DNA from 4 places in the Peribacillus sp. B-H-3 genome. Region 2 is predicted to be linked to each of the others. Evidence: a T-box and tRNA genes for the amino acid it is inferred to sense, from the RefSeq annotation. Region 2 holds a T-box; the other regions hold tRNA genes.
What was found. The T-box of region 2 lies ahead of ACN6MY_RS20540 (valine--tRNA ligase). A T-box ahead of a tRNA ligase gene usually reads a tRNA of that ligase, here a tRNA-Val.
Positions count from the first base shown of each region.

Region 1 (6,916 bases), 280 kb from region 2:
TCTTTTCTTGATCAGCCTCTCAGGAGTAGCACCTATGAAGCAGTCACTGCCCGACTCCAAGCTGAATATAAAGCTTGCAGTCTGCTCAGCCATCAGCTTTTCAAGTATGGCTTCAGAAAAAATCGCATCCTGAAAAACCAGGCGCATCTCTCTGGCCAGCACAATTTTATCAAGATCTGTTTTTTTAAGTTCCTCTACGGCTTCGGCCACTGTTTTCTTCCATTCTTCCGGCTGGATCTCTGTTTGTGAAAGAAGCTCATTGCCAGAAAAGCTGCGGCGGCCCAGGCTTTCATAAATATATTTTTCCCGTTCATTTATCAAATCAATAAAATGATCTGCACTATCTTCTGGCGAACAAATAAGATTGGCGGTTAAGTAGGCTTCCCCTTCACAAATGCTTAGCATAAAGGCAGGAATATACAGTAAATGATCCCCGAATTGATCCCAAAGCATAGAGCTGCTTTTTTGGTAATCAAACGAAAAACCTCCAAACAGCAAAGGGCCAGTCGCAGCAGCATCTGCTGTTCCGATCTTAACAGCATTGCCCAGCAGGTCTGACCATCCGGACTCAATTTCCTTAAAGCGTGCAGCATTAGCCGCACCCTGAAGTTTTTCAACTTTACCTAAACCAATAATGGTAGTTTCTTTGGTAGGATCCTGCCAAAAGAAGCGTTCACCTGCATATCGTTCTCTTCCAGCTTGATAAAATGAAAGGGGGTTGATAACATCTATTTTTTTTACTTCGCTGAACAGCACATTTTGATTAGTTTCCTGTGCCTTTTTTAAGGCCTCATTTAATCCAAAAAGAAGTTCAGACTGCTGTGAGATAGCCAAAAAAATCACCCCGAATGTACATTTTAAAAGCTTTTCAAACCTATTTAAAGATACACCTCAATTTATCTCCCTGTCAATTATTCCACCTTGTTCATAGCCTCTTCTGACTGCTTTATTCCTTATTATTATATTCTTCCTCAAATACAGAACTAAAATTCTTTATCAGCAGGAAATTTGTTCGTTTGCATTGACACCTGCATGATGTTTTCCTACACTTAAGCTGTATGCCATTTTTTATAGCGCCTTATATCGGGGGTTATTCATAAATCAAAACTAGGAGAGAAATTATGCAAAATAAAGATCATCAAAATCCCGGGGCTATCCGGCCTGAAAAGCGCAGCTGGAAGATCTGGTGGGAATTAATTCGTCCACATACATTGACGGCTGGATTTGTGCCCGTCTTAATAGGCACAGCACTTGCCTTGCAGACAGAACGTGTTAATGTAGTGCTGTTCGCTGCAATGCTGATTGCCTCATTACTTATCCAAAGTGCGACTAATTTGTTTAATGAGTACTATGATTTTAAAAGAGGACTGGATAATGAGAAATCAGTCGGCATCGGCGGAGGAATAGTCCGCCACGGCATGAGCCCTCAATTCATCCTGAACCTCGCCCTTGCCTTATACGGACTTGCCCTGCTTCTTGGCATCTATATTTGTGCTGTGTCATCCTGGTGGATTGCTGCAGTCGGGCTTGTCTGCATGGCAGTCGGCTATTTATACACCGGCGGGCCGCTTCCAATATCCTCCACTCCTTTCGGGGAGCTGATGTCAGGATTATTCATGGGTTTCTTGATCATATTAATATCCTTTTACATCCAAACTGGAACCGTTTCAAAAATGACTGTACTGGTCGCTATCCCAAGCGGCATATTGGTGGGACTGATTAATTTCGCCAATAACATACGCGATCATGATGGTGATAAAGCAAACGGACGAAAAACACTTGCTATATTAATGGGGCAAAAAAAATCCATCACATTTATGGGCATTATGTTCACATTCGCTTATCTTTGGGTCATCGGACTATGTGCAGCCGGAATCGTTTCACCGTGGCTTTTGCTTGTCATCCTAAGTGTGCCTAAAGCCGTCAAAGCCATTAAAGGGTTCATGGGCAAAACCATTGCCAAAGAAATGGTGCCTGCCATGATAGCAACTGCTCAAACAAACACGATATTCGGCTTATTATTATCTGCCGGTTTATTTATAAGCTATTTTCTATAAAATAAATCCCCGTCCCCATGCACATGCATGGGGATTTTTTCCTTTTAAAATTCGAGGGCCATAGACAGGCTGCCTGGGAATGCCCATTCATCTAAAAAATAGGAAGCACCCAAGAGTTTGCATTTTGATGATAATGATTGATATTAATTGCATAAAACTTTCCTTGTTTTCAATACTCAATATTCGGGTATTTAATCCTTACACTCAAAAAAATATGTTCGACCAACTATTAAGGAGCGGATAATCTATGGCTACAAATGAGCAAATTAATTCATTAAAAAATGAACTGCTTACACTAAAAGAGCAGCTTGAACAAAGAGTTGAAAATGATCATGAAACAGTTTTGGATAAAAGCGAAAAAGAATCTGTAGGTGAACTGTCTTCATATGACAACCACCCTGGTGATCTGGGCACAGAGCTATTTGAAATTGAGCGGGAAAAAGCACTGGACAGCCATGCTGAGACTGAGATTGAAAAGGTTAATGCTGCACTCTCCGCAATCAGTAAAGGAACATACGGCACCTGTAAAACCTGCGGCACAGAAATACCTTATGAGCGCTTAGAGGCAGTGCCTTCCACATTATATTGTGTAGAGCATACACCTGAACAGCATACCGCTTCAGATCGGCCTGTAGAGGAAAATCTGCTGATTCCATCTAAAGGAGACAGCTTTGAAAACAGGCACAGAGGCGATACAAATGAAAAGGAAGACAGCTTTGGCGAAGTAGCACGCTTCGGAACATCTGAAACACCTTCGGATTTTACAGGCGATAACGAAAACTTTGATTCTTTATATAAAGAGGAAGACGAAACAAATGGCTTTACCGAGGAATACGAAGGGTTTCTAGGAAATGATATAGAAGGCAAAAATAAAAAAGTGTATCCCACAAAAAGAGAAGAAAAATATGAACAAAGACTGGACGATGAAAATATGGAATCTCAGCTGGGAGACATTCCATATAAACGGAAGGACAGCTATGTAGATAAAAAATAGACATATATACAGGGGGTGATAACTTACGTTGTCACCCCCTGTATTATGAAATTCAATTCGCGTATATTGATGGGAAACCGATCCATTTTTTGATTCATGCCCGCATTTTATCTTGTTTCTCGTACAGCTTTAAATCTCTAAAAAGCCGCTGGAAAACCCATAGAGAACGATTTTGAATACCTTGATCCCGATTGCTGCAGTGCCTTGGCGGCTTCTCAATTTTTTGTATCCTGAAGTTTCTTATTGTCTGATGGCTTTAATACAAAACTTCTTGGAAGCAAATTGTGCGGGACCCAGCATTTATTATAGAAGCAAAAAATAGGCCAGATTCCATTTATCTTAAATGGAATCTGGCCTCACTATATCCATGGACGTAAGCATTCAGTAAATGAAAAAAAGATGTATACAGTGAATGTATACATCTTTTAATATGACCCATACGGGATTCGAACCCGTGTTACCGCCGTGAAAGGGCGGTGTCTTAACCGCTTGACCAATGGGCCAGTGGCGGAGAAGGAGGGATTTGAACCCTCGCGCCGCTTACGCGACCTACACCCTTAGCAGGGGCGCCTCTTCAGCCTCTTGAGTACTTCCCCATGGCTCCGCAGGTAGGACTCGAACCTACGACCGTTCGGTTAACAGCCGAATGCTCTACCACTGAGCTACTGCGGAATGGTGGGCCTAAATGGACTCGAACCATCGACCTCACGCTTATCAGGCGTGCGCTCTAACCAGCTGAGCTATAGGCCCATATTTGGAGCGGGTAGAGGGAATCGAACCCTCGACATCAGCTTGGAAGGCTGAGGTTTTACCACTAAACTACACCCGCGATATATGGGGCGGATGATGGGAATCGAACCCACGAATGTCGGAACCACAATCCGATGCGTTAACCACTTCGCCACAACCGCCACAGTTATTTAATATATAATGGTGGCTCGGGACGGAATCGAACCGCCGACACAAGGATTTTCAGTCCTTTGCTCTACCGACTGAGCTACCGAGCCAATGGGTAATATGTATAACATATCATTTGAATCTAGTAAAAATGGCGGTCCCGACGGGAATCGAACCCGCGATCTCCTGCGTGACAGGCAGGCATGTTAACCGCTACACCACGGGACCTAATGATTGCGGGGACAGGATTTGAACCTGCGACCTTCGGGTTATGAGCCCGACGAGCTACCAGACTGCTCCACCCCGCGACAATAAGAATGCTTCATATTCTGTCAATAAATAATGGAGGAGGAAGAGGGATTCGAACCCCCGCGGGCTTTGACACCCCTGTCGGTTTTCAAGACCGATCCCTTCAGCCAGACTTGGGTATTCCTCCGTGTTGAAGATGGTGGACCTTGTAGGACTCGAACCTACGACCGGACGGTTATGAGCCGTCTGCTCTAACCAGCTGAGCTAAAGGTCCTTATATTTTGGTAGCGGCAGAGGGGATCGAACCCCCGACCTCACGGGTATGAACCGTACGCTCTAGCCAGCTGAGCTACGCCGCCAAATAAAATATAGGATAATGATATGGTGGAGCCTAGCGGGATCGAACCGCTGACCTCCTGCGTGCAAGGCAGGCGCTCTCCCAGCTGAGCTAAGGCCCCATTTTAAAAAAATCACATGGTCGGGAAGACAGGATTCGAACCTGCGACCCCTTGGTCCCAAACCAAGTGCTCTACCAAGCTGAGCTACTTCCCGTAATATGGCGCGCCCGAAAGGAGTCGAACCCATAACCTTCTGATCCGTAGTCAGACGCTCTATCCAATTGAGCTACGGGCGCATATAAATGGTGCCGAGGACCGGAATCGAACCGGTACGGTAGTCACCTACCGCAGGATTTTAAGTCCTGTGCGTCTGCCAGTTCCGCCACCCCGGCATTACGAAAAGTGGAGCGGAAGACGGGATTCGAACCCGCGACCCCAACCTTGGCAAGGTTGTATTCTACCACTGAACTACTTCCGCATTGTGATGCGGGTGAAGGGACTTGAACCCCCACGCCTTGCGGCGCCAGATCCTAAGTCTGGTGCGTCTGCCAATTCCGCCACACCCGCATATGAATGGTGAGCCATGAAGGATTCGAACCTTCGACCCTCTGATTAAAAGTCAGATGCTCTACCAACTGAGCTAATGGCTCAAACAAATAAGATGGAAATAATGTTCGAACGATAGCTCGTACAAAATTTTATGAAGATGGTGCCGGCAAGAGGACTTGAACCCCCAACCTACTGATTACAAGTCAGTTGCTCTACCAATTGAGCTACACCGGCAGGTGAAATAATATGGTGGAGGATGACGGGATCGAACCGCCGACCCTCTGCTTGTAAGGCAGATGCTCTCCCAGCTGAGCTAATCCTCCATAATTATAAGCTTGGCGGCGTCCTACTCTCACAGGGGGAGAACCCCCAACTACCATCGGCGCTGAAGAGCTTAACTGCCGTGTTCGGAATGGGAACGGGTGTGACCTCTTCGCTATCGCCACCAAACATTTTCTCGAAAGACATATATTATTATATATCTTTTTTTGAGATTTTGCAAGAACTTTTTTTGTTCTTTCAAAACTAGATAATAGAGAAGGTTGAACGCGTCATTTTGGTTAAGTCCTCGATCGATTAGTATCTGTCAGCTGCACGTGTCACCACGCTTCCACCTCAGACCTATCAACCTGATCATCTTTCAGGGATCTTACTAGCTTGCGCTATGGGAAATCTCATCTTGAGGGGGGCTTCATGCTTAGATGCTTTCAGCACTTATCCCGTCCGCACGTAGCTACCCAGCTATGCCTTTGGCAAGACAACTGGTACACCAGCGGTGCGTCCATCCCGGTCCTCTCGTACTAAGGACAGCTCCTCTCAAATTTCCTGCGCCCACGACGGATAGGGACCGAACTGTCTCACGACGTTCTGAACCCAGCTCGCGTACCGCTTTAATGGGCGAACAGCCCAACCCTTGGGACCGACTACAGCCCCAGGATGCGATGAGCCGACATCGAGGTGCCAAACCTCCCCGTCGATGTGGACTCTTGGGGGAGATAAGCCTGTTATCCCCGGGGTAGCTTTTATCCGTTGAGCGATGGCCCTTCCATGCGGAACCACCGGATCACTAAGCCCGACTTTCGTCCCTGCTCGACTTGTAGGTCTCGCAGTCAAGCTCCCTTGTGCCTTTACACTCTGCGAATGATTTCCAACCATTCTGAGGGAACCTTTGGGCGCCTCCGTTACTCTTTAGGAGGCGACCGCCCCAGTCAAACTGCCCACCTGACACTGTCTCCCGCCCCGATCAGGGGCGCGGGTTAGAATTTCAATACAGCCAGGGTAGTATCCCACCGACGCCTCCACCGAAGCTGGCGCTCCGGCTTCTCAGGCTCCTACCTATCCTGTACAAGCTGTACCAAAATTCAATATCAGGCTGCAGTAAAGCTCCACGGGGTCTTTCCGTCCTGTCGCGGGTAACCTGCATCTTCACAGGTACTATAATTTCACCGAGTCTCTCGTTGAGACAGTGCCCAGATCGTTACACCTTTCGTGCGGGTCGGAACTTACCCGACAAGGAATTTCGCTACCTTAGGACCGTTATAGTTACGGCCGCCGTTTACTGGGGCTTCGGTTCAAAGCTTCGCTTGCGCTAACCTCTCCCCTTAACCTTCCAGCACCGGGCAGGTGTCAGCCCCTATACTTCGCCTTGCGGCTTCGCAGAGACCTGTGTTTTTGCTAAACAGTCGCCTGGGCCTATTCACTGCGGCTTTTCCGGGCTATTCACCCTAAAAAGCACCCCTTCTCCCGAAGTTACGGGGTCATTTTGCCGAGTTCCTTAACGAGAGTTCTCTCGAACACCTTAGGATTCTCTCCTCGCCTACCTGTGTCGGTTT
Region 1 is NZ_CP183879.1:4,385,272-4,392,187, forward strand. It holds gene ACN6MY_RS21805 (isochorismate synthase) at 1-843, opposite strand, end outside; gene ACN6MY_RS21810 (1,4-dihydroxy-2-naphthoate polyprenyltransferase) at 1,122-2,057, shown strand; gene ACN6MY_RS21815 (TraR/DksA C4-type zinc finger protein) at 2,305-3,051, shown strand; tRNA gene ACN6MY_RS21820 (tRNA-Glu) at 3,483-3,554, opposite strand; tRNA gene ACN6MY_RS21825 (tRNA-Ser) at 3,557-3,647, opposite strand; tRNA gene ACN6MY_RS21830 (tRNA-Asn) at 3,649-3,723, opposite strand; tRNA gene ACN6MY_RS21835 (tRNA-Ile) at 3,725-3,801, opposite strand; tRNA gene ACN6MY_RS21840 (tRNA-Gly) at 3,807-3,880, opposite strand; tRNA gene ACN6MY_RS21845 (tRNA-His) at 3,887-3,962, opposite strand; tRNA gene ACN6MY_RS21850 (tRNA-Phe) at 3,983-4,058, opposite strand; tRNA gene ACN6MY_RS21855 (tRNA-Asp) at 4,101-4,176, opposite strand; tRNA gene ACN6MY_RS21860 (tRNA-Met) at 4,183-4,256, opposite strand; tRNA gene ACN6MY_RS21865 (tRNA-Ser) at 4,292-4,384, opposite strand; tRNA gene ACN6MY_RS21870 (tRNA-Ile) at 4,395-4,471, opposite strand; tRNA gene ACN6MY_RS21875 (tRNA-Met) at 4,480-4,556, opposite strand; tRNA gene ACN6MY_RS21880 (tRNA-Ala) at 4,580-4,655, opposite strand; tRNA gene ACN6MY_RS21885 (tRNA-Pro) at 4,673-4,749, opposite strand; tRNA gene ACN6MY_RS21890 (tRNA-Arg) at 4,755-4,831, opposite strand; tRNA gene ACN6MY_RS21895 (tRNA-Leu) at 4,839-4,927, opposite strand; tRNA gene ACN6MY_RS21900 (tRNA-Gly) at 4,939-5,013, opposite strand; tRNA gene ACN6MY_RS21905 (tRNA-Leu) at 5,021-5,102, opposite strand; tRNA gene ACN6MY_RS21910 (tRNA-Lys) at 5,110-5,185, opposite strand; tRNA gene ACN6MY_RS21915 (tRNA-Thr) at 5,243-5,318, opposite strand; tRNA gene ACN6MY_RS21920 (tRNA-Val) at 5,332-5,407, opposite strand; rRNA gene rrf (5S ribosomal RNA) at 5,418-5,534, opposite strand; rRNA gene ACN6MY_RS21930 (23S ribosomal RNA) at 5,641-6,916, opposite strand, start outside.
Region 1: it has a tRNA-Val gene. The T-box ahead of ACN6MY_RS20540 (valine--tRNA ligase) is inferred to sense a tRNA for this amino acid. The anticodon was not compared.

Region 2 (6,916 bases):
CTCAACGTCAATACCTATTGTCAATTCCTCAGGATTGCAGAAGCGCTCGATATAGGCGCTGTTTTTCTTAAGTGTACTTAGCGCCTTTTCGTCTTTGGCTTTCAGTATCAGCTTGATTTTTTTGCTGAGAGGAGTGTTAACCTCAGCACGGATGTTGCGGACAGAACGGATGATTTCAACAAGCAGCTTCATTTCCTCGGCAGCTTCTTCATCATGCAGCTCCCCGTTCACTTCCGGCCATGCTGCTGTTGTGATTGATTCCCCGTTATGAGGCAGGTTCTGCCAGATTTCTTCTGTGATGAATGGCATGAAAGGATGAAGCAATCTCATCGTATTGTCTAAAACATAGGCCAAGATGGATCTTGTCGTTTTCTTAGCAGCTTCGTCTTCCCCGTAAAGCGGGAGCTTCGCCATTTCGATATACCAGTCACAGAAATCATCCCAGATGAAGTTATAAAGCACGCGGCCCACTTCACCGAATTCATACTTGTCGGCAAGTCTTGTCACCGTTTCAATCGTTTCGTTCAAACGGGTCAGGATCCACTTATCAGCAACAGATTTGTCGCCGGTCAAATCAATGTCTTCATACTGCAGGCCTTCCATATTCATCAGTGCAAAACGGGAGGCGTTCCAGATTTTGTTGGCAAAGTTCCATACAGCTTCCACCTTTTCATTGCTGTAGCGAAGATCCTGTCCAGGAGAGCTTCCTGTTGATAAGAAATAGCGAAGAGAATCTGCCCCGTATTTCTCGATAACATCCATAGGGTCAACACCATTGCCAAGAGACTTGCTCATTTTCCGGCCCTGTTCATCGCGTACAAGCCCGTGAATCAGCACATCCTTGAATGGCCGCTGTCCTGTGAATTCAATTCCCTGGAAAATCATCCTTGATACCCAGAAGAAGATGATATCATAGCCTGTAACAAGCGCTGCTGTCGGATAGAAGCGTTTATATTCTTCACCTTCCGTATCAGGCCAGCCCATTGTTGAAAAAGGCCAAAGCGCTGAACTGAACCATGTATCAAGCACATCGTTGTCCTGGTTCCAGTTTTCAATGTCAGCAGGCTCTTCCTGGCCAACATAGATTTCGCCTGTTTCCTTATGGTACCAGGCAGGAATGCGGTGTCCCCACCAAAGCTGGCGCGAGATGCACCAGTCGCGGATATTTTCCATCCAGCGCAGGTAGGTATTCTCGAAGCGTCCAGGCACGAAGTTCACCTTATCATCTTCTGACTGCTGCAGGGCTATTGCTGCTTCAGCCAATGGCTGCATCTTAACGAACCATTGAGTGGACAAATAAGGCTCAACCACTGCGCCGCTGCGTTCTGAATGTCCAACTGAGTGAGGATGGTCTTCAATTTTGAAAAGAACGCCCTGCTCCTGAAGGTCTTTTGTGATTTGCTTGCGGCATTCAAAGCGGTCCATGCCTTCATATTTACCTGCTTTGTCATTCATTGTTCCGTCTTCGTTCATAACAAGAATACGCTGAAGGTTATGGCGGTTGCCGATTTCGAAGTCGTTCGGGTCATGTGCAGGCGTAATCTTAACTGCACCAGAGCCGAATTCCATATCAACATAATCATCTGCAACAATCGGAATTTCCCTTCCTGTTATCGGAAGCGTCACATTTTTGCCGATTAAATGCTTGTATCGGTCATCTTCAGGATGAACCGCAACTGCTGTATCTCCAAGCATGGTTTCCGGACGGGTTGTTGCAATTTCAATAAATCCTGTTCCATCTGACAATGGATATTTCATATGATAAAATGCACCCTGAATATCCTTGTAGATAACTTCAATGTCAGAAAGAGCAGTCTTTGTTGAAGGATCCCAGTTAATGATATATTCCCCGCGGTAGATCAGCCCCTTATTATAGAGGGAAACAAATACCTCGCGTACGGCCTTGGAAAGACCTTCATCAAGCGTAAAGCGTTCACGGGAGTAATCGAGACCAAGACCAAGCTTTGACCACTGCTCGCGGATATGGCCTGCATACTCGTCCTTCCACTTCCATGTTTCTTCAACAAACTTTTCGCGTCCAAGATCATAGCGGCTTACACCGTCAGCGCGGAGCTTTTGTTCAACCTTTGCCTGTGTAGCAATACCTGCATGGTCCATGCCAGGCAGCCATAATACATCATAGCCCTGCATTCTCTTCATGCGTGTAAGGATATCCTGAAGTGCAGTATCCCAGGCATGCCCTAAGTGAAGCTTTCCTGTTACATTTGGCGGCGGGATAACGATGGTGTAAGGCTGTTTTTTTGATTCTTTTTCCGCTTCAAAAAACTTCCCCTTCAGCCACCATTCATAGCGGCCTTTTTCAATCGACTGCGGATCATATTTCGTTGGCATGGATATCTGGTTTTCTTCCATTGTCCGTTTCCTCCTTGCGTGCTGATCATTTTTTTAAACACAAAAAAACTTCCTCATCACAAAAGGACGAAGGAAGTTGTTCGCGGTGCCACCTTTTTTCCGAAAAACGATACAGCAAATATGTACCCGTTCTACGGCTCTCAAATAAGATAACGGCTCTTGCCGGTTTCCGCTACTATCTGCTTACGTTCACGGAAACAGCTCCTGGGCGACTTCCGATGCTGCTGGCTTGGGACCTTTCACCAAATGGTTCCCTCTCTTTAAAGCAGCCTGTCATCGTACTATTCCCGATCAAAGCTTTCAATGTATTTTTTTATCAAAAGTAATATACCTAATATACTACAAAAAAAATAGCTATTCAGTCAATCATTCTTTCCGATTTTTTATATATTATACATTCACAAGGAATAACGTGATTGCTTATTCACCTTTTTGCGCAGATACCCATAATATAATATGACTCTATGAAGGAAGTGCTGAAGAATGAAGCGAAGATTTTCCCCTTACTCCATGCCGCCATGGCTGAGAACCTGCCGAAACGCCTGCCAGCAGTGCATCATTCCCATTTGCATTTTCCAGGGAATCCGGACCTTTTTCTTTCCAACCACATTCGACGTCCTGCTGCTGGCCCTGCTAATACTAATAGCCGTCGCATTCCATCTTGAATGGTTTTAACAAAAGCGGAAGCGCCTCGAAAGCCCCGACAAGCATAAGACGCATAAGAATTGTAGGCGCACTTTGCCTTCAACTCTTATGTGGCTTATGACCTCGAGGGGCTAGGCGCTGTAGCTAGACGAACCTATTGCGGAAGCGCCTCATTAAAAGGAACAAAGACTAAGAACGCCGCGTCCTGCGGCAACGTCTTCGTGACCCCCATCCTGGGGGCCCTCGACTAGCATAAGACGCGCAAGAATAGAAGGTGCTCTTTGCCTTCATTCTTACGTGGCTTATGACCTTGAGAGGCTAGGCGCTGCAGCTCGACGAACACAAATGCGGAAGCGCCTAATTAAAGGAACAAAGACTAAGAACGCCGCGTCCTGCGGCAACGTCTTTGTGACCCCCATCCTTGGGGACAATGCGAAAGCACCTGCTGATACGCGCTGGACGCAGGTAAATATGTTTTTAATCTAAAAAGACCGGTTAATTCCCTGCCGGCTGATTCCCTGAACTGATTTGTGGAATTTGCCATAAGGGGCGGCCGGTCTTAGCTTTGTTCCTGGGCCTGTTGTGCGGCAGTGGCCTTTTTCTGTGCCTCGATTTCTTCCATTTTCATGACAACATATTCGGTATTTTTCAGCTGCCAGTATTGCCGCTGCAGCTGCTTCAGGTAATCCATTTCTTTAAGGCTGCCTTTTTTCTCAAAATAATTTTTGACAATGTCCATACAGGAGCCAGGATAGGCAAGGTAACTTTGAAACAGGAGCAATTCATCTTCTTTTAGAGGGAAATACTTAAAGTAATTATAAACCCAATCCACGCAATCATCATTTTTAACAGGATATGTTTTGGACGATTTGACCACAAACGGAAGGAGATCAAAGTGGGCAGGCGCTTTCCTTGAGTTCTCAAGGTTGATAAAGTAGCCATATCCCCGGTCATCATAGATAAAATGCTTCAGTGATATCTTTCCGTGTGTCATCACAGTCCGCACCTTTTCCTTGTCCTTTGTCTTTTCATACCATTCTTCAAACTTCTTTGTGCTATAGCTAAGGGCCTGGGATATATCAGCATATGCTGAGGCAAAGATCATCTCAAACGGGGACATATACCATTTTCTTTCACAGCTTCCCACATACTCTTCCAGGAATTCCGCCTGCTTTTTCCACTCCTCGAGTGTTGTCTGATAATGCTCTTCCCTGTGTTCTTCATCCACTGACATTTCCCTCGAAGATAGGGTATGCATCCTGGCCAGCTCTCTGAACATCTGTTTATGCCGCTCATTTCTTTCCCCATTTTCATCATTTGAGAGCCATGGCATCAGATAATACAGGCTGCCATTATGGAGAACCGCATATCTTCCGTCATTGGTCGGATATATAGGGACAATCCTGTTATATCCCCGCTGATACAGAAATTGGACATTCCGGATAAAATCAATGCCATGTTTAGGAGGAATCAGCTTCAGGGCAAAAACGCCTTTGTCGGTGTATACCTTTCTGATTTTTCCATGCTGCTCAACAAAAAGAACAGAAAGCGCATAATTCTGGACAATCCTTTCTGTATCCTGTTTCAGATTCTCGTTTTCATTCACGAGATTTCCCCGCTTTCTTCTAAACGACCATTTTAAAAAGGCGCATGCGCCTGTTCTGCCGTGACAAGCATTTGGAACTTAAAAAGGCCCCTCTCGCTAAAAAAAGCAGAGCAGGGTTTCCGCTCTGCTTTACCTATAATTTCTCATATTCACCTTTTAAAGCTTGGCGTTTTGGGGATATATAAAACCTGCCCCTCAAAAATATCCTGGTTAGGTTCGAGTTCATTGCTGTTTAAAAGGGACTGCACCGAGACATCATAGCGGTCTGCCAGTGTATCCAATGTTTCTCCGTATTGAACAATGCAGACCTTAACCTTGGTCAGTTCCTCTTCCTGCTTCCTTCCGAGAAAATCTGTTAAAGAAACGCGCTTTTCCGTTTCCGCCTGTTCCTGCTTTTCCGCTTTGCCGGCATTTTTCTTAGGAGGCGCTTCTCTTCTTCTGGCCAATTCCAATAATGGTGTAGGCAGTTTTTCGGCTCGTGCCGGTTTTTCATCCTGCTTGTTTTCATTTATGCGCAAGATTTCTTCAGGAATGCTGTCAGGTGCATCACTTTCATATGGAAGAACAGGTATCTCAAAAACCGGTGCCTGCTGCTCTTCCTTTATAAAGATAGGCTGTGACTCTTCTTCAGCTTCAGCAGGCTTGGTAACCTCCACACTGAATGGCCTGTAAAGCTCTTCTTCTTCCTCGTATTCACTGTGAGAAAGGTTTTGCCCGGGTTCTTCCTCGTACTCACTGTAAGATAGATTTTGCACAGCTTCTTCCTCGTACTCACTGTAAGATAGATTTTGCACAGCTTCTTCCTCGTATTCACTGTGAGAAAGGTTTTGCCTGGGTTCTTCCTCGTACTCACTGTAAGATAGATTTTGCACAGCTTCTTCCTCGTATTCACTGTGAGAAAGGTTTTGCCTGGGTTCTTCCTCGTACTCACTGTAAGAAAGGTTTTGCCCGGGTTCTTCCTCGTACTCACTGTAAGAAAGGTTTTGCACGGGTTCTTCCTCGTACTCACTGTAAGAAAGGCTTTGCCCGGGTTCTGCATCCGCCCCGCTATCAGGATAGTGCCCGGGTTCTTCATCGGCACGGTATAGCGAGTTTTGGAACACATCATTTCCATAGGTCTCATTCGGAGGCTGTTCATAATCCGTTTCCGGGTCATTGATTTCAGGATCGCTTGATGGCTCTTCTTCATATTGAAAATAAATCTCGGTCTCTTCTTCAGCTTCGGTATAAGGATCATAAGCTGGATCATTTCTGTAACCGGCAAAAGCATCGGCTTCTTCTCCATCAACTGGTGCCGGCATAGTTTCTTCCTGAGTGTACCAGCTGTACTGTCCGCTTTCTTCCGTATCAACAGGGAGGGCAAAGTGTGGATCATCTTCTATTTCCTCATCGTTGCTATGATGTTCCGTTTCAGTATAGTACGGATAGTAATCGGTGTTTACATTATGTGCTGCATTTTCCTCCGCCCGGGGAGCGTCACTGTACATTTCTGTTTCTTCCATTTCTTCTGTTTCCTCTGCTCCGGCGTAGCTGTAGTAGTCTTCATCCTCTTCAGCTGTGCTGTCTTCCTCAAACCTGTCTGCGGTACTGACCTGTGCTTCATTATAAATGCCTGAAATCAGCAAATCCGCCTGAAGCTTAAGACAGTTTTTATCAGGCAGGGAATAGTCGAATGACAGGATACTCACATCAATTTCAGAAAGCGATGCAATCCGGTTTGCCGGTATGGTGATATCCACCGGAAACCTGTGGGAAAATTCACTGTTCCCATTTTCTCTTTTCTCCACATTGTGGATCGTTTTGGGATAATTTTTTTGTGTATAATCCCTGATTTCAGATTCTCCGCTGCGAACTTCATTTCTATATTCACCGCTTAAGTCAAGGGTCCCTTTAATGACCACATATTGATCGTTTTCCTGGATGGATACATTCGGGTCAAGGGAAATGGAATATAGCTCAGCTACTTCCTGTCCCTTCTGAAACCAAATGGATTCCTCTAATGAAAATCGTAAAGACGATTGATTTTCTCTGGTCAACACAACTCCTCCTTCCATATTTCAGAAAAAAAACAATTAACGATGCCATTAACAATCTATGAAGCAGGAAAATGGAATATTACTGGAGGACCAAAACAAAATGTGCATGCGCGGCTTCAGGAGTGCATGGAGGATTTCTTCACTTTGCTGATTGGATTGTATTCTGATTAGAGGCGGGAACCCGCAGGAGCCAGCTGAAGAAGCTCGGCAAATGCCCCGGGAGTCTTGTAATGGAATGGAATGGAAATCAGCAGGC
Region 2 is NZ_CP183879.1:4,107,086-4,114,001, forward strand. It holds gene ACN6MY_RS20540 (valine--tRNA ligase) at 1-2,373, opposite strand, end outside; T-box leader at 2,433-2,677, opposite strand; gene ACN6MY_RS20545 (hypothetical protein) at 2,857-3,048, shown strand; gene ysxE (spore coat protein YsxE) at 3,578-4,624, opposite strand; gene spoVID (stage VI sporulation protein D) at 4,774-6,660, opposite strand.

Region 3 (6,916 bases), 1.8 Mb from region 2:
TAATACTATATCATAATCCAATTTCCAATTTTTTCTTATAATTATACAACAAGGAAGTGGAATTAGAATGTAGAAAATTGTTTTCTTCAAAATATCTTACAAATAACCCACTAATCAACCAAGGATATCCTGCCGATCAAATTTTTAAAGTTTCATTCCTACAAGATATTTTTTGACTCTTAGTACCACTATGCAGCCCTGAGTTCACTAAATATCTGACTTCGCCTTCTTTCTCAAGAAATTAATAAGAATCCTTTTGTGACCATGTTTCTCACAGGTTACGCCCATCTATTATGTCTATGACTTTTGTTAGTATTTTGTTGTTTCCAAACAAATAAAAAAGCACCTCACATAAAGTGAGAAGCTTTGATATAACAGCAATCTTATCTGTTCATAGATACACACCAGCATAGAATTTCCAGATTCAGTGCCACTATGGTTTGATACTTATATCTTTCCGCTAAACTCCCACAGCCCAAGCTGCCCTTTTGCAGGAATATATTCATCGAGCATCCGCATGTCCTCAATTTCCCAGGCATAGCCGCCAACTCTGTAATCCCCTAAAAACAAGTCGTTCCCTGAAATAACCCGACTATCTTCTAAGACCGCCCAGTTTCCATTGTTTTCTTCTATTTTCAAACAGTTTTTCAGCTTGCAGACTCCAATTATCATTCCGGTCGGCAGGTTATCTTCTGTATACCCATGCTTAGCCAGCAGCTCGGCAACTCCATCCAGTCTACAGGCGGGCTTATCTACTTTTTTGCTCGTATGAATAGCAAGAGGACCCCGATAATGCGTTCTCCAAGTCCTTGTTTCATATTTGGCTTCCCTAAGGACAAATAAGCTTGCCCAAGGCTGGATCATCGACAGTACTTTCATTATTAATCCCCCCTGCTCCTGACATCATTAAGTTAATTGGTTATATAGTTCCCTTGAATAAGGATAATATAGACAGTATCTAGATTTAATGTTCTCTCTTGCCATAAAAAAAGACAGCTAACCAAAATGTACGCTGTCCTCGGGTTTCTAACTATATTTTGCTGCAACACAAAGTGCATGTGGACATAATAGATGCTAGTGCATTATTTTGGCAGATCCACAGTAAACGGTACTAACTTTTCACTGTCGATAATGCTAGAAAAATCGAATTGTAGAACAGTTTTCTCCTGCTTAAAATCATCTATTTTTTCCTTTGTTTTGTCTATTAACTTGTGCTGGTAATACTAAAGACACCTTGCAACATCGAATTTTTTTTCGATTCTATAAGGGTAGGGAAAATTCCATATTTAGTTTTATGTGATTATCGATTTAAAATGTTTGGAGGCAGGGTATTGCGAGTACTTTGTCTTTTTTTTTCATTCAACTTAATTTCGTACCCTTTTCTTATTTAAAGGCTGTGTTCTGAAAGATTGTGCCTATAGTATTAAATTAGTTGAGGACTTTTTTGGTCCTCTTTTTTGGATATTTTTACCTAGACAGTACAATAAAATTATTGGTATATTTACCATTATATATTTTATATTCAAAAAATTTAGATAGAATAAAATTAAGGAGTTGTTTTCAATGATTGCAAATTCTATTCAGAAGGTCGGACAAATAGGAATACCCGTAAAAAATTTAGAAAAAGCAGTTGGTTTTTACAAAGATTTATTAAAACTTCCTTTTCTATTCAGCACAGACTCTATGGCATTCTTTGATTGTAATGGTACTCGCCTTCTTCTTAGCCTTCCTGAAAAAGAAGATTTTACTCAATCAGGTTCTGTCATATATTTTCAAGTTGAGAATATTAAAGAAGCTCACGAAGAATTAATTGAAAAAGGCGTTTATTTTATTGACGAACCACATATAGTTGCAAAAATGGAACAAACTGAAACATGGATGACCTTTTTTAAAGACACAGAAGGAAATACTCATTCTTTAATCAGTGAAGTCCATATATAAATATTAGGAATCATAAATACCGCCTAATAGCGGTATTTTTTTATATTGATAAAGTAGACTTTATCTCTGTATGAAGAGTTGGTATTCATTGAACTGAAATTAACCCACATCTCTAATGTTTTGAACGGTTGTAAAAGTCGGTCTCTGACAAGAAAGCAGTAACATTTCTTTCGTTCTGCATAGTGAAGGAATTTTTTTGTTCAGTTCTAGGAACCGGTACCAAAACAAATAATAGTTTTGTTCACATCAAGATTCATGAAGTATGACCAGAACTGACGGAAGATGCCCGCATGAGATTTATCCTTTAATGTAATTTCCATTCCATTTACAGTGAATTCATATTTATGCTTTACTTCCATCATCATTCCTCCTATGTATTGGTATGTCAGCCAAGTTCTTCGTTTACTCACCGCACATGACCTCCGCACATTATTAGTGTCAAATCTGTAGTGTGAGAAAAATGAAAAAAGGTCTTACACAATTAAGTGTAAGACCTTGATACAACAGCACTCTTGGCTGTTTCATGATACCGGTGGCCGGGGTCGAACCGGCACTCCAGAAGGAACACGATTTTGAGTCGTGCGCGTCTGCCAATTCCGCCACACCGGCATGTAATTTGGAGGCGGCAACCGGATTCGAACCGGTGGTAAAGGTTTTGCAGACCTCTGCCTTTCCTCTTGGCTATGCCGCCTTAAATATTGGAGCGGAAGACGGGATTCGAACCCGCGACCCCAACCTTGGCAAGGTTGTATTCTACCACTGAACTACTTCCGCATGATGGCTGGGCTAGCTGGATTCGAACCAACGCATGACGGAGTCAAAGTCCGTTGCCTTACCGCTTGGCTATAGCCCAATATCATTATATTCAACTGAGTAACAATTTATGTTATAAATGGGGCGACTGATGGGAATCGAACCCACGAATGTCGGAACCACAATCCGATGCGTTAACCACTTCGCCACAATCGCCATTATTTTAAAATTGGCAGGGGCAGTAGGAATCGAACCCACACCGGAGGTTTTGGAGACCTCTGTTCTACCTTTAAACTATGCCCCTATAGATGGTGGAGGGGGGCAGATTCGAACTGCCGAACCCAAAGGAGCGGATTTACAGTCCGCCGCGTTTAGCCACTTCGCTACCCCTCCACATAATTAAGTGAATGGTGGCTCGGGACGGAATCGAACCGCCGACACAAGGATTTTCAGTCCTTTGCTCTACCGACTGAGCTACCGAGCCATTATTAATTACAGCTATATTGAATTTTTAAAATGGCGGTCCCGACGGGAATCGAACCCGCGATCTCCTGCGTGACAGGCAGGCATGTTAACCGCTACACCACGGGACCAGATTGCGGGGACAGGATTTGAACCTGCGACCTTCGGGTTATGAGCCCGACGAGCTACCAGACTGCTCCACCCCGCGATAATATAAATGTTTCATCAAAAATTATGGTGGAGGATGACGGGATCGAACCGCCGACCCTCTGCTTGTAAGGCAGATGCTCTCCCAGCTGAGCTAATCCTCCAGTATGTAAATGGTGACCCGTACGGGATTCGAACCCGTGTTACCGCCGTGAAAGGGCGGTGTCTTAACCGCTTGACCAACGGGCCAGGTATAATGGCGGAGAGCAAGGGATTTGAACCCTTGAGACAGGGGTACCCGTCTACACGATTTCCAATCGTGCTCCTTCGGCCACTCGGACAGCTCTCCATATGGCTCCGCAGGTAGGACTCGAACCTACGACCGTTCGGTTAACAGCCGAATGCTCTACCACTGAGCTACTGCGGAATAATACCAGCTTGGCGACGTCCTACTCTCACAGGGGGAGAACCCCCAACTACCATCGGCGCTGAAGAGCTTAACTGCCGTGTTCGGAATGGGAACGGGTGTGACCTCTTCGCTATCGTCACCAAACATTTTCCATAAGACATATATTATTATATACCTTATTTAATTATTTTGCAAGAACTTTTTTGTTCTTTCAAAACTAGATAATAGTGAAGGTTTTACGCGTCATTTTGGTTAAGTCCTCGATCGATTAGTATCTGTCAGCTGCACGTGTCACCACGCTTCCACCTCAGACCTATCAACCTGATCATCTTTCAGGGATCTTACTAGCTTGCGCTATGGGAAATCTCATCTTGAGGGGGGCTTCATGCTTAGATGCTTTCAGCACTTATCCCGTCCGCACGTAGCTACCCAGCTATGCCTTTGGCAAGACAACTGGTACACCAGCGGTGCGTCCATCCCGGTCCTCTCGTACTAAGGACAGCTCCTCTCAAATTTCCTGCGCCCACGACGGATAGGGACCGAACTGTCTCACGACGTTCTGAACCCAGCTCGCGTACCGCTTTAATGGGCGAACAGCCCAACCCTTGGGACCGACTACAGCCCCAGGATGCGATGAGCCGACATCGAGGTGCCAAACCTCCCCGTCGATGTGGACTCTTGGGGGAGATAAGCCTGTTATCCCCGGGGTAGCTTTTATCCGTTGAGCGATGGCCCTTCCATGCGGAACCACCGGATCACTAAGCCCGACTTTCGTCCCTGCTCGACTTGTAGGTCTCGCAGTCAAGCTCCCTTGTGCCTTTACACTCTGCGAATGATTTCCAACCATTCTGAGGGAACCTTTGGGCGCCTCCGTTACTCTTTAGGAGGCGACCGCCCCAGTCAAACTGCCCACCTGACACTGTCTCCCGCCCCGATCAGGGGCGCGGGTTAGAATTTCAATACAGCCAGGGTAGTATCCCACCGACGCCTCCACCGAAGCTGGCGCTCCGGCTTCTCAGGCTCCTACCTATCCTGTACAAGCTGTACCAAAATTCAATATCAGGCTGCAGTAAAGCTCCACGGGGTCTTTCCGTCCTGTCGCGGGTAACCTGCATCTTCACAGGTACTATAATTTCACCGAGTCTCTCGTTGAGACAGTGCCCAGATCGTTACACCTTTCGTGCGGGTCGGAACTTACCCGACAAGGAATTTCGCTACCTTAGGACCGTTATAGTTACGGCCGCCGTTTACTGGGGCTTCGGTTCAAAGCTTCGCTTGCGCTAACCTCTCCCCTTAACCTTCCAGCACCGGGCAGGTGTCAGCCCCTATACTTCGCCTTGCGGCTTCGCAGAGACCTGTGTTTTTGCTAAACAGTCGCCTGGGCCTATTCACTGCGGCTTTTCCGGGCTATTCACCCTAAAAAGCACCCCTTCTCCCGAAGTTACGGGGTCATTTTGCCGAGTTCCTTAACGAGAGTTCTCTCGAACACCTTAGGATTCTCTCCTCGCCTACCTGTGTCGGTTTGCGGTACAGGCACCTTTCATCTCACTAGAGGCTTTTCTTGGCAGTGTGGAATCAGGAACTTCGGTACTATATTTCCCTCGCCATCACAGCTCCGCCTTCATGGAAACGGGATTTGCCTCGTTTCCGGCCTAACTGCTTGGACGCGCATATCCAACAGCGCGCTTACCCTATCCTCCTGCGTCCCCCCATCGTTCAAACGATGAATAGGTGGTACAGGAATATCAACCTGTTGTCCATCGCCTACGCCTTTCGGCCTCAGCTTAGGTCCTGACTAACCCTGAGCGGACGAGCCTTCCTCAGGAAACCTTAGGCATTCGGTGGAAGGGATTCTCACCCTTCTTTCGCTACTCATACCGGCATTCTCACTTCTAAGCGCTCCACCAGTCCTTCCGGTCTAGCTTCAACGCCCTTAGAACGCTCTCCTACCACTGACACCAGAGGTGTCAATCCACAGCTTCGGTGATACGTTTAGCCCCGGTACATTTTCGGCGCGGAGTCACTCGACCAGTGAGCTATTACGCACTCTTTAAATGGTGGCTGCTTCTAAGCCAACATCCTGGTTGTCTAAGCAACTCCACATCCTTTTCCACTTAACGTATACTTTGGGACCTTAGCTGGTGGTCTGGGCTGTTTCCCTTTTGACTACGGATCTTATCACTCGCAGTCTGACTCCCATAAATAAGTCTTTGGCATTCGGAGTTTGACTGAATTCGGTAACCCGATGAGGGCCCCTAGTCCAATCAGTGCTCTACCTCCAAGACTCTCATTATGAGGCTAGCCCTAAAGCTATTTCGGAGAGAACCAGCTATCTCCAGGTTCGATTGGAATTTCTCCGCTACCCACACCTCATCCCCGCACTTTTCAACGTGCGTGGGTTCGGGCCTCCATTCAGTGTTACCTGAACTTCACCCTGGACATGGGTAGATCACCTGGTTTCGGGTCTACGACCTCATACTCATTCGCCCTATTCAGACTCGCTTTCGCTGCGGCTCCGTCTTCTCAACTTAACCTTGCATGAAATCGTAACTCGCCGGTTCATTCTACAAAAGGCACGCCATTACCCATTAACGGGCTCTGACTACTTGTAGGCACACGGTTTCAGGATCTATTTCACTCCCCTTCCGGGGTGCTTTTCACCTTTCCCTCACGGTACTGGTTCACTATCGGTCACTAGGGAGTATTTAGCCTTGGGAGATGGTCCTCCCTGCTTCCGACGGGATTTCTCGTGTCCCGCCGTACTCAGGATCCACTCAGGAGGGAACGAAGTTTCAACTACAGGGTTATTACCTTCTCTGACGGGCTTTTCCAAGCCTCTTCATTTACCCCGTTCCTTTGTAACTCCATGTTGAGTGTCCTACAACCCCAAGAGGCAAGCCTCTTGGTTTGGGCTAATTCCGTTTCGCTCGCCGCTACTCAGGAAATCGCATTTGCTTTCTCTTCCTCCGGGTACTTAGATGTTTCAGTTCCCCGGGTCTGCCTTCAGTACCCTATGTATTCAGGTAAAGATACTGTTCCATTACGAACAGTGGGTTTCCCCATTCGGAAATCTCCGGATCAAAGCTTACTTACAGCTCCCCGAAGCATATCGGTGTTAGTCCCGTCCTTCATCGGCTCCTAGTGCCAAGGCATCCACCGTGCGCCCTTTCTAACTTAACCATAAACATGGTATGTTTTTGAAAA
Region 3 is NZ_CP183879.1:1,283,118-1,290,033, reverse strand. It holds gene ACN6MY_RS06390 (ASCH domain-containing protein) at 448-879, opposite strand; gene ACN6MY_RS06385 (VOC family protein) at 1,564-1,941, shown strand; partial or broken gene ACN6MY_RS06380 (IS1595 family transposase) at 2,041-2,172, opposite strand; gene ACN6MY_RS06375 (hypothetical protein) at 2,148-2,351, opposite strand; tRNA gene ACN6MY_RS06370 (tRNA-Leu) at 2,469-2,550, opposite strand; tRNA gene ACN6MY_RS06365 (tRNA-Cys) at 2,559-2,632, opposite strand; tRNA gene ACN6MY_RS06360 (tRNA-Gly) at 2,641-2,715, opposite strand; tRNA gene ACN6MY_RS06355 (tRNA-Gln) at 2,720-2,794, opposite strand; tRNA gene ACN6MY_RS06350 (tRNA-His) at 2,835-2,910, opposite strand; tRNA gene ACN6MY_RS06345 (tRNA-Trp) at 2,925-2,998, opposite strand; tRNA gene ACN6MY_RS06340 (tRNA-Tyr) at 3,004-3,087, opposite strand; tRNA gene ACN6MY_RS06335 (tRNA-Phe) at 3,103-3,178, opposite strand; tRNA gene ACN6MY_RS06330 (tRNA-Asp) at 3,212-3,287, opposite strand; tRNA gene ACN6MY_RS06325 (tRNA-Met) at 3,291-3,364, opposite strand; tRNA gene ACN6MY_RS06320 (tRNA-Val) at 3,392-3,467, opposite strand; tRNA gene ACN6MY_RS06315 (tRNA-Glu) at 3,478-3,552, opposite strand; tRNA gene ACN6MY_RS06310 (tRNA-Ser) at 3,561-3,652, opposite strand; tRNA gene ACN6MY_RS06305 (tRNA-Asn) at 3,656-3,730, opposite strand; rRNA gene rrf (5S ribosomal RNA) at 3,740-3,856, opposite strand; rRNA gene ACN6MY_RS06295 (23S ribosomal RNA) at 3,961-6,892, opposite strand.
Region 3: it has a tRNA-Val gene. The T-box ahead of ACN6MY_RS20540 (valine--tRNA ligase) is inferred to sense a tRNA for this amino acid. The anticodon was not compared.

Region 4 (6,916 bases), 1.2 Mb from region 2:
TACCTCTGCTCCGATGGACAGCAGTCCTGCTACAAGAGCTCCCTCAAGCATATACCCGGAAATCCTGGTATCACGGCCAATCAAGACCTTAGGGCGTTCCATATCTCTCGTTAAAACATACCCTCCGAATCTGCCAAGCTTAAAGGCAAGCTCTGGGGTTAATTCACTGTTTGCAACCCCTCTTACTCCGTCTGTCCCAAAATATTTACCCATAGAATATCGCTCCTTCTTTCTAATAATCCTATATATTACGCTGCAATTATTATGTTTCTTTATCTTTTTTTGTAATGGAGACCGTAGCCGTTTTAACCGGAAGCTCCCATTTAATATTCGCAGGAACCTTGACCTGAATGACTGTGTCATGCTCTCCTTCTTCAAGGCCTGTGGCATCTACCGTGATTTGAATATCATCAGGCTCTACCTTTTGCAGATCATCGGCGGTTCCTGATAAAGTCAGATCAATCTTGCCGCCTTTCGGAGATTTGAAAGTCAAGTCCTCATCATCAGCAAGTCCAGATGAAGCAATGTCGAGATTTTTGAAAACTTTTGTCTGCGCCGAAGTATCTGGACTTTTTGTTTGTTCATCTTGCTTTTCAGGCGGTTTTTTCTCCGTTTCAGCTGTTTTTTTGTCAGCCGGCTGTACCTTCTCTGTCTGGATTTTCACCGTCGCTGTACCCAGTGACATTTTTTTCACACCATCTGGAACAGTAATAGGCAATTCCACCTCTTTACTGTTATCTATGTTGGACACATCTACCGGAACGCTTACTCCATGTATGGAATCTAAAACCGATTGCTTTCCGTACAAAGTAACATTCTTAGGGAAAACGGCCATGCTTTTAATGCTGACAGTGTCTTTAGGTGTGCCGGTTTGAACAGGTACGAGCTTTACTGTTTTAGAAGGGATATTCACGTTCAGGGAAACATCCACAACGGATGGCTCTATCGATACATTGAGCTTGTTCAAATCCCTGTCAAGCGCCCGCACCATAGCCTGGCGGTGAACCGTCTCATTGACCCTGCCCGAAAGTGCCATTGTGGCTTTCACATAGGCAATTTGGTCGATAATATCTTTTGCGCCGGTTATTTTAACGGTTTGCGGACTGACAGCTGGCTTATCTGCTGTATATCCATCCTCAATAAGCGACCTATTATACTCCGGATCGACTGAAAACTCTTTTGTCACCTTTTCTTGAATTTTCACCGTAGTATATTCAGGATTTACTGATGCTGTCAGCTTTTCATTTATATCCCTGATTTTTAATGGCACCTTTTTTTCGCCCATAGCGATCTCAGGATCCGACAAATCGATGTATACCTTGAATTCCCTTTGGTTTTTCGCCGAAATTAATAAGCTTTTTACCCCTTTTAAGGTAACACCCACTGACTTCGGTGCACCCGTCACGACAAGGTTATCGCGATCGTAATACACTTCCACGGGCACATTTTTAATTGTTTCCGTGCCAGTCTCTCCCGGTGTGTTAAAACCGAGGGATTTTTTTCCGGTTCCAGGTGTAAAGTTAACGGAAGTAAATAACAGGACAGTTAAAGCGAGCGCCACAATTTTTGTGAACCAGCTGCTGTTCATGAATTTATCCATTTTTCTTCCCCCTCCAGTTCCATAACGTTGAGGAAGCCAATTTATTATCCAGGACCAATTCTTTTTGCAGCATGTTCCTGAAGGTATTCTGGTCTAATTCGCGATACAGTTCGCCATTTTTCGTTAAAGAAACGCCGCCCGTTTCTTCTGATACAACAACCGTGATACAATCGGTCACCTCACTGATGCCCATTGCCGCACGATGCCTCGTCCCAAGCTCCTTTGATATGAACGGGCTTTCGGATAAAGGCAGATAACAGGCTGCTGCAGCCACCTGGTTATTCTGCAGGATAACGGCACCATCATGAAGCGGTGTATTGGGAATGAATATATTGATTAAGAGTTCAGAAGAAATTTGTGATCCAAGCGGGATTCCGGTTTCTATGTAATCACTCAGTCCAGTTTCCTTCTCGATGGAAATCAATGCACCGATTCTCCGTTTTGCCATATAGGCAGTTGCCTTAACGATTGCTTCCACTAGCCGGTCTTGCTCATCTTCTTCCTGGCCGGTGCTTCTTACAAACAGCTTTCCTCTTCCAAGCTGCTCAAGCGCCCTCCGCAGCTCAGGCTGAAAAATGATGATAATAGCAAGGACTCCCCAAGTCATAACTTGTTCCATTAACCACCCTAGTGTATTCAGGCCGATCAGGCTGCTCAAGGCACGGACAATTACGATGACGAATATCCCTTTTAAGAGCTGAACAGCCTTTGTTCCCCGAATAACGACAAGCAGTTTATATATCACAAACCAAACAAGGAGAATATCAATTAAATTCACTACATAATCCAAGAAGGAAAAGTTGGATAATGACATGTTACTTCCTCCAGTCGGTAAATACTCCATAGCCATAGATTTTTAATATAACCTAAACAGTATACCATTTTTCTGTCCGCACTTCTAAATATTGTAGACCTCTTTTTTGATTAATTCAAAAAAGCCTCCCGTCAGAAAGGGACAAAACCGGGCAGGCCGCCTTATGGCATAGCCTGTCTGTCCTACCTGACCTGGAGACCTGAATGATACCATTTACGGCCCACCTACCTGGAAAACCGCTTTTCCAGCGTTTTTCATTTTAAACCATAGCCAATCGAATATCTTATTGACCATCTCAATTTCTCCTGTGACGCTTCCTGCCGAAGCCAGGTATTCATGGCCATTGATTACTGTCACATTCCCTTTTACTTTCCCTTCGATCCGAATATCGCCATTCTGCACCACGATATCTCCATTCACCGTTTTCCCTTTAGGAACAATTACCGTGTTTCTCTCCACTACTATATTAGACTTTTTGGATACCGAAAAATGTGGATCCTGATTCCAGATGGAGATAACAGATCCAGCCATTAATAGAATAAAGAGGGAAGCCGCTGTGATAAAAGGATGATTTTTCAGCCAGCGCCTTGCACCTGCATTTTTCTTCTCTTTAGGAAGGTTTGCCATAACCCTATCAGTAAAATGAGCCGGAGCCCTCCTGCTTGGCAGCCCCTGAACCAAAGCTTCAGCCTTTTTTAATTCATGAAAATGCAAACGGCATTCAGAACAGGTTTGCAAATGCTCCCTTAGCTGCCCCTCTCTTTCATCAGAGATTTCCTCATCAAGATATTCATGCATGTATTCTAAGAACTCATTGTGGCAACTCATCATTTTCACCTTCTTTTTATAAATGGCCCAGCTGTTTTCTCAAAGCTTCACGGCCCCGGTGAATCCTGGTTTTTACAGTTCCAACCGGCAGATCCAGAATCTCGCTGATTTCCTTAAGTGATAATTCTTCAATATACTTCAGAACAATGGCAGACCGATATTTCTCCGGAAGTTTTAAAATCTCTTCCTGAATCGTTTTCCGCAATTCCATAGATTCGAGTTCTTCTTCAGGATTGCTGCTTTCTGAAGCAATCTGCGAGTATAAATCCAGCCCTTCTGTGCCTGCAACTTCCGCGTCCAAAAAATAATCCGGCTTTTTTTTGCGAATCCGGTCGATGCACAGATTGGTAGCAATCCTGTATAGCCAGGTCGAAAATTTCATTTGAATATGAAAGCTCCGAATATTGATATAGGCTCTCAAAAATGCCTCTTGTGCCATATCTTCCGCTTCATGGCTATTGCCAAGCATTCTGTAGCAAAGCTGATAGACGCGGTCTTTATACAGCTCTACGATTTCACTGAATGCATTTTGATCACCTTTTAGAACCTGTTTAATTCTTTTTTTTATGATTGCTTCCATTTGGTTTTTTACCCCCGCTCATGCGGCTATAAGATACTTACGAATTCAGCCATATATAGGTTTCAAAAAAGGATATAAATAATTTTAACAAAAATAGAAGAAACCTGTTTAAATTCTGCCAAAAAGGGATATATAGAGAAAAATTGAATGTGAAAGCGGGGAACAGCTGAAATGACTGCAAAACAGCTTTTACACCATATAGAAGAATGCAGACAGCGTATGATTCATTTGGCTTTATCTTCCTCCAGAATCGACACCCAAGTGGTTAAGGCAAGCACAGAACTAGATCAGCTCATAAATCAATATTATCGCATAACTAAAAAACAGTAACCCCCGGTTACTGTTTCATTTTATATAGAAGGTCTCCATTAACCGAGTATAAAATCTCCTGCAATGACACCTCACACCCAAAGTCCGCTAATCCCCTTAAAAACTAACCCCTATTTACAAGGTTCATTCCGATTGAAGCGATATAAAACCGGCTTGTAAAGTCATAGGAAAAGAACATAAAAAAAGCCTTTGATTATACAATCAAAGACGAATAATTATGTATGTAGTTAGATGGTGGAGCCTAGCGGGATCGAACCGCTGACCTCCTGCGTGCAAGGCAGGCGCTCTCCCAGCTGAGCTAAGGCCCCATATTTTTATGTATGCATGCAGTTCTCTGGAGCGGAAGACGGGATTCGAACCCGCGACCCCAACCTTGGCAAGGTTGTATTCTACCACTGAACTACTTCCGCAAAAGAGTGAGCCATGAAGGATTCGAACCTTCGACCCTCTGATTAAAAGTCAGATGCTCTACCGACTGAGCTAATGGCTCATGAATGGCTGGGCTAGCTGGATTCGAACCAACGCATGACGGAGTCAAAGTCCGTTGCCTTACCGCTTGGCTATAGCCCAATAAAGTATTTTACAAAAAAATAGGTGGTAATCATATAATCCCCGACTCGAAGGAAAATATAACTCATCCACAATGTTTTTTATTAGAATGGTGGAGGGGGGCAGATTCGAACTGCCGAACCCAAAGGAGCGGATTTACAGTCCGCCGCGTTTAGCCACTTCGCTACCCCTCCGTAAAGTGGTGCCGGCAAGAGGACTTGAACCCCCAACCTACTGATTACAAGTCAGTTGCTCTACCAATTGAGCTACACCGGCATTTTTAAGATGGTATAAATCTATTAAGTTTTTAAAAAATGGTGGAGGATGACGGGATCGAACCGCCGACCCTCTGCTTGTAAGGCAGATGCTCTCCCAGCTGAGCTAATCCTCCGATATAATGGTGACCCGTACGGGATTCGAACCCGTGTTACCGCCGTGAAAGGGCGGTGTCTTAACCGCTTGACCAACGGGCCGATGCATGATGTGTACTAGGAAGCTCCCAAGCGGGCTCGAACCGCTGACCTCTTCCTTACCATGGAAGTGCTCTACCTGCTGAGCTATGGAAGCATGGCTCCGCAGGTAGGACTCGAACCTACGACCGTTCGGTTAACAGCCGAATGCTCTACCACTGAGCTACTGCGGAATAGTATAATGTTTCCTGAAACCCCTGATGTACATCTTAGAAGATTTAGCCTGGCAACGTCCTACTCTCACAGGAGGAGAACCCCCAACTACCATCGGCGCTGAAGAGCTTAACTTCCGTGTTCGGAATGGGAACGGGTGTGACCTCTTCGCCATCATTGCCAGACATCAATTCACTTGTAAGGACATTATCTATTATAATATCTTTTTAAGCAAATTACAAGAACTTTTTTGTTCTTTCAAAACTAGATAATAGAAGAAGCACATATCAGGCGTCATTTTGGTTAAGTCCTCGAACGATTAGTATCTGTCAGCTGCACGTGTCACCACGCTTCCACCTCAGACCTATCAACCTGATCATCTTTCAGGGATCTTACTAGCTTGCGCTATGGGAAATCTCATCTTGAGGGGGGCTTCATGCTTAGATGCTTTCAGCACTTATCCCGTCCGCACGTAGCTACCCAGCTATGCCTTTGGCAAGACAACTGGTACACCAGCGGTGCGTCCATCCCGGTCCTCTCGTACTAAGGACAGCTCCTCTCAAATTTCCTGCGCCCACGACGGATAGGGACCGAACTGTCTCACGACGTTCTGAACCCAGCTCGCGTACCGCTTTAATGGGCGAACAGCCCAACCCTTGGGACCGACTACAGCCCCAGGATGCGATGAGCCGACATCGAGGTGCCAAACCTCCCCGTCGATGTGGACTCTTGGGGGAGATAAGCCTGTTATCCCCGGGGTAGCTTTTATCCGTTGAGCGATGGCCCTTCCATGCGGAACCACCGGATCACTAAGCCCGACTTTCGTCCCTGCTCGACTTGTAGGTCTCGCAGTCAAGCTCCCTTGTGCCTTTACACTCTGCGAATGATTTCCAACCATTCTGAGGGAACCTTTGGGCGCCTCCGTTACTCTTTAGGAGGCGACCGCCCCAGTCAAACTGCCCACCTGACACTGTCTCCCGCCCCGATCAGGGGCGCGGGTTAGAATTTCAATACAGCCAGGGTAGTATCCCACCGACGCCTCCACCGAAGCTGGCGCTCCGGCTTCTCAGGCTCCTACCTATCCTGTACAAGCTGTACCAAAATTCAATATCAGGCTGCAGTAAAGCTCCACGGGGTCTTTCCGTCCTGTCGCGGGTAACCTGCATCTTCACAGGTACTATAATTTCACCGAGTCTCTCGTTGAGACAGTGCCCAGATCGTTACACCTTTCGTGCGGGTCGGAACTTACCCGACAAGGAATTTCGCTACCTTAGGACCGTTATAGTTACGGCCGCCGTTTACTGGGGCTTCGGTTCAAAGCTTCGCTTGCGCTAACCTCTCCCCTTAACCTTCCAGCACCGGGCAGGTGTCAGCCCCTATACTTCGCCTTGCGGCTTCGCAGAGACCTGTGTTTTTGCTAAACAGTCGCCTGGGCCTATTCACTGCGGCTTTTCCGGGCTATTCACCCTAAAAAGCACCCCTTCTCCCGAAGTTACGGGGTCATTTTGCCGAGTTCCTTAACGAGAGTTCTCTCGAACACCTTAGGATTCTCTCCTCGCCTACCTGTGTCGGTTTGCGGTACAGGCACCCTT
Region 4 is NZ_CP183879.1:602,831-609,746, reverse strand. It holds gene glmM (phosphoglucosamine mutase) at 1-213, opposite strand, end outside; gene ACN6MY_RS02970 (YbbR-like domain-containing protein) at 263-1,600, opposite strand; gene cdaA (diadenylate cyclase CdaA) at 1,593-2,414, opposite strand; gene ACN6MY_RS02960 (zf-HC2 domain-containing protein) at 2,628-3,245, opposite strand; gene sigW (RNA polymerase sigma factor SigW) at 3,259-3,822, opposite strand; gene ACN6MY_RS02950 (aspartyl-phosphate phosphatase Spo0E family protein) at 3,994-4,152, shown strand; tRNA gene ACN6MY_RS02945 (tRNA-Ala) at 4,385-4,460, opposite strand; tRNA gene ACN6MY_RS02940 (tRNA-Gly) at 4,488-4,562, opposite strand; tRNA gene ACN6MY_RS02935 (tRNA-Lys) at 4,570-4,642, opposite strand; tRNA gene ACN6MY_RS02930 (tRNA-Gln) at 4,648-4,722, opposite strand; tRNA gene ACN6MY_RS02925 (tRNA-Tyr) at 4,812-4,895, opposite strand; tRNA gene ACN6MY_RS02920 (tRNA-Thr) at 4,902-4,977, opposite strand; tRNA gene ACN6MY_RS02915 (tRNA-Val) at 5,017-5,092, opposite strand; tRNA gene ACN6MY_RS02910 (tRNA-Glu) at 5,100-5,174, opposite strand; tRNA gene ACN6MY_RS02905 (tRNA-Thr) at 5,196-5,268, opposite strand; tRNA gene ACN6MY_RS02900 (tRNA-Asn) at 5,270-5,344, opposite strand; rRNA gene rrf (5S ribosomal RNA) at 5,393-5,509, opposite strand; rRNA gene ACN6MY_RS02890 (23S ribosomal RNA) at 5,624-6,916, opposite strand, start outside.
Region 4: it has a tRNA-Val gene. The T-box ahead of ACN6MY_RS20540 (valine--tRNA ligase) is inferred to sense a tRNA for this amino acid. The anticodon was not compared.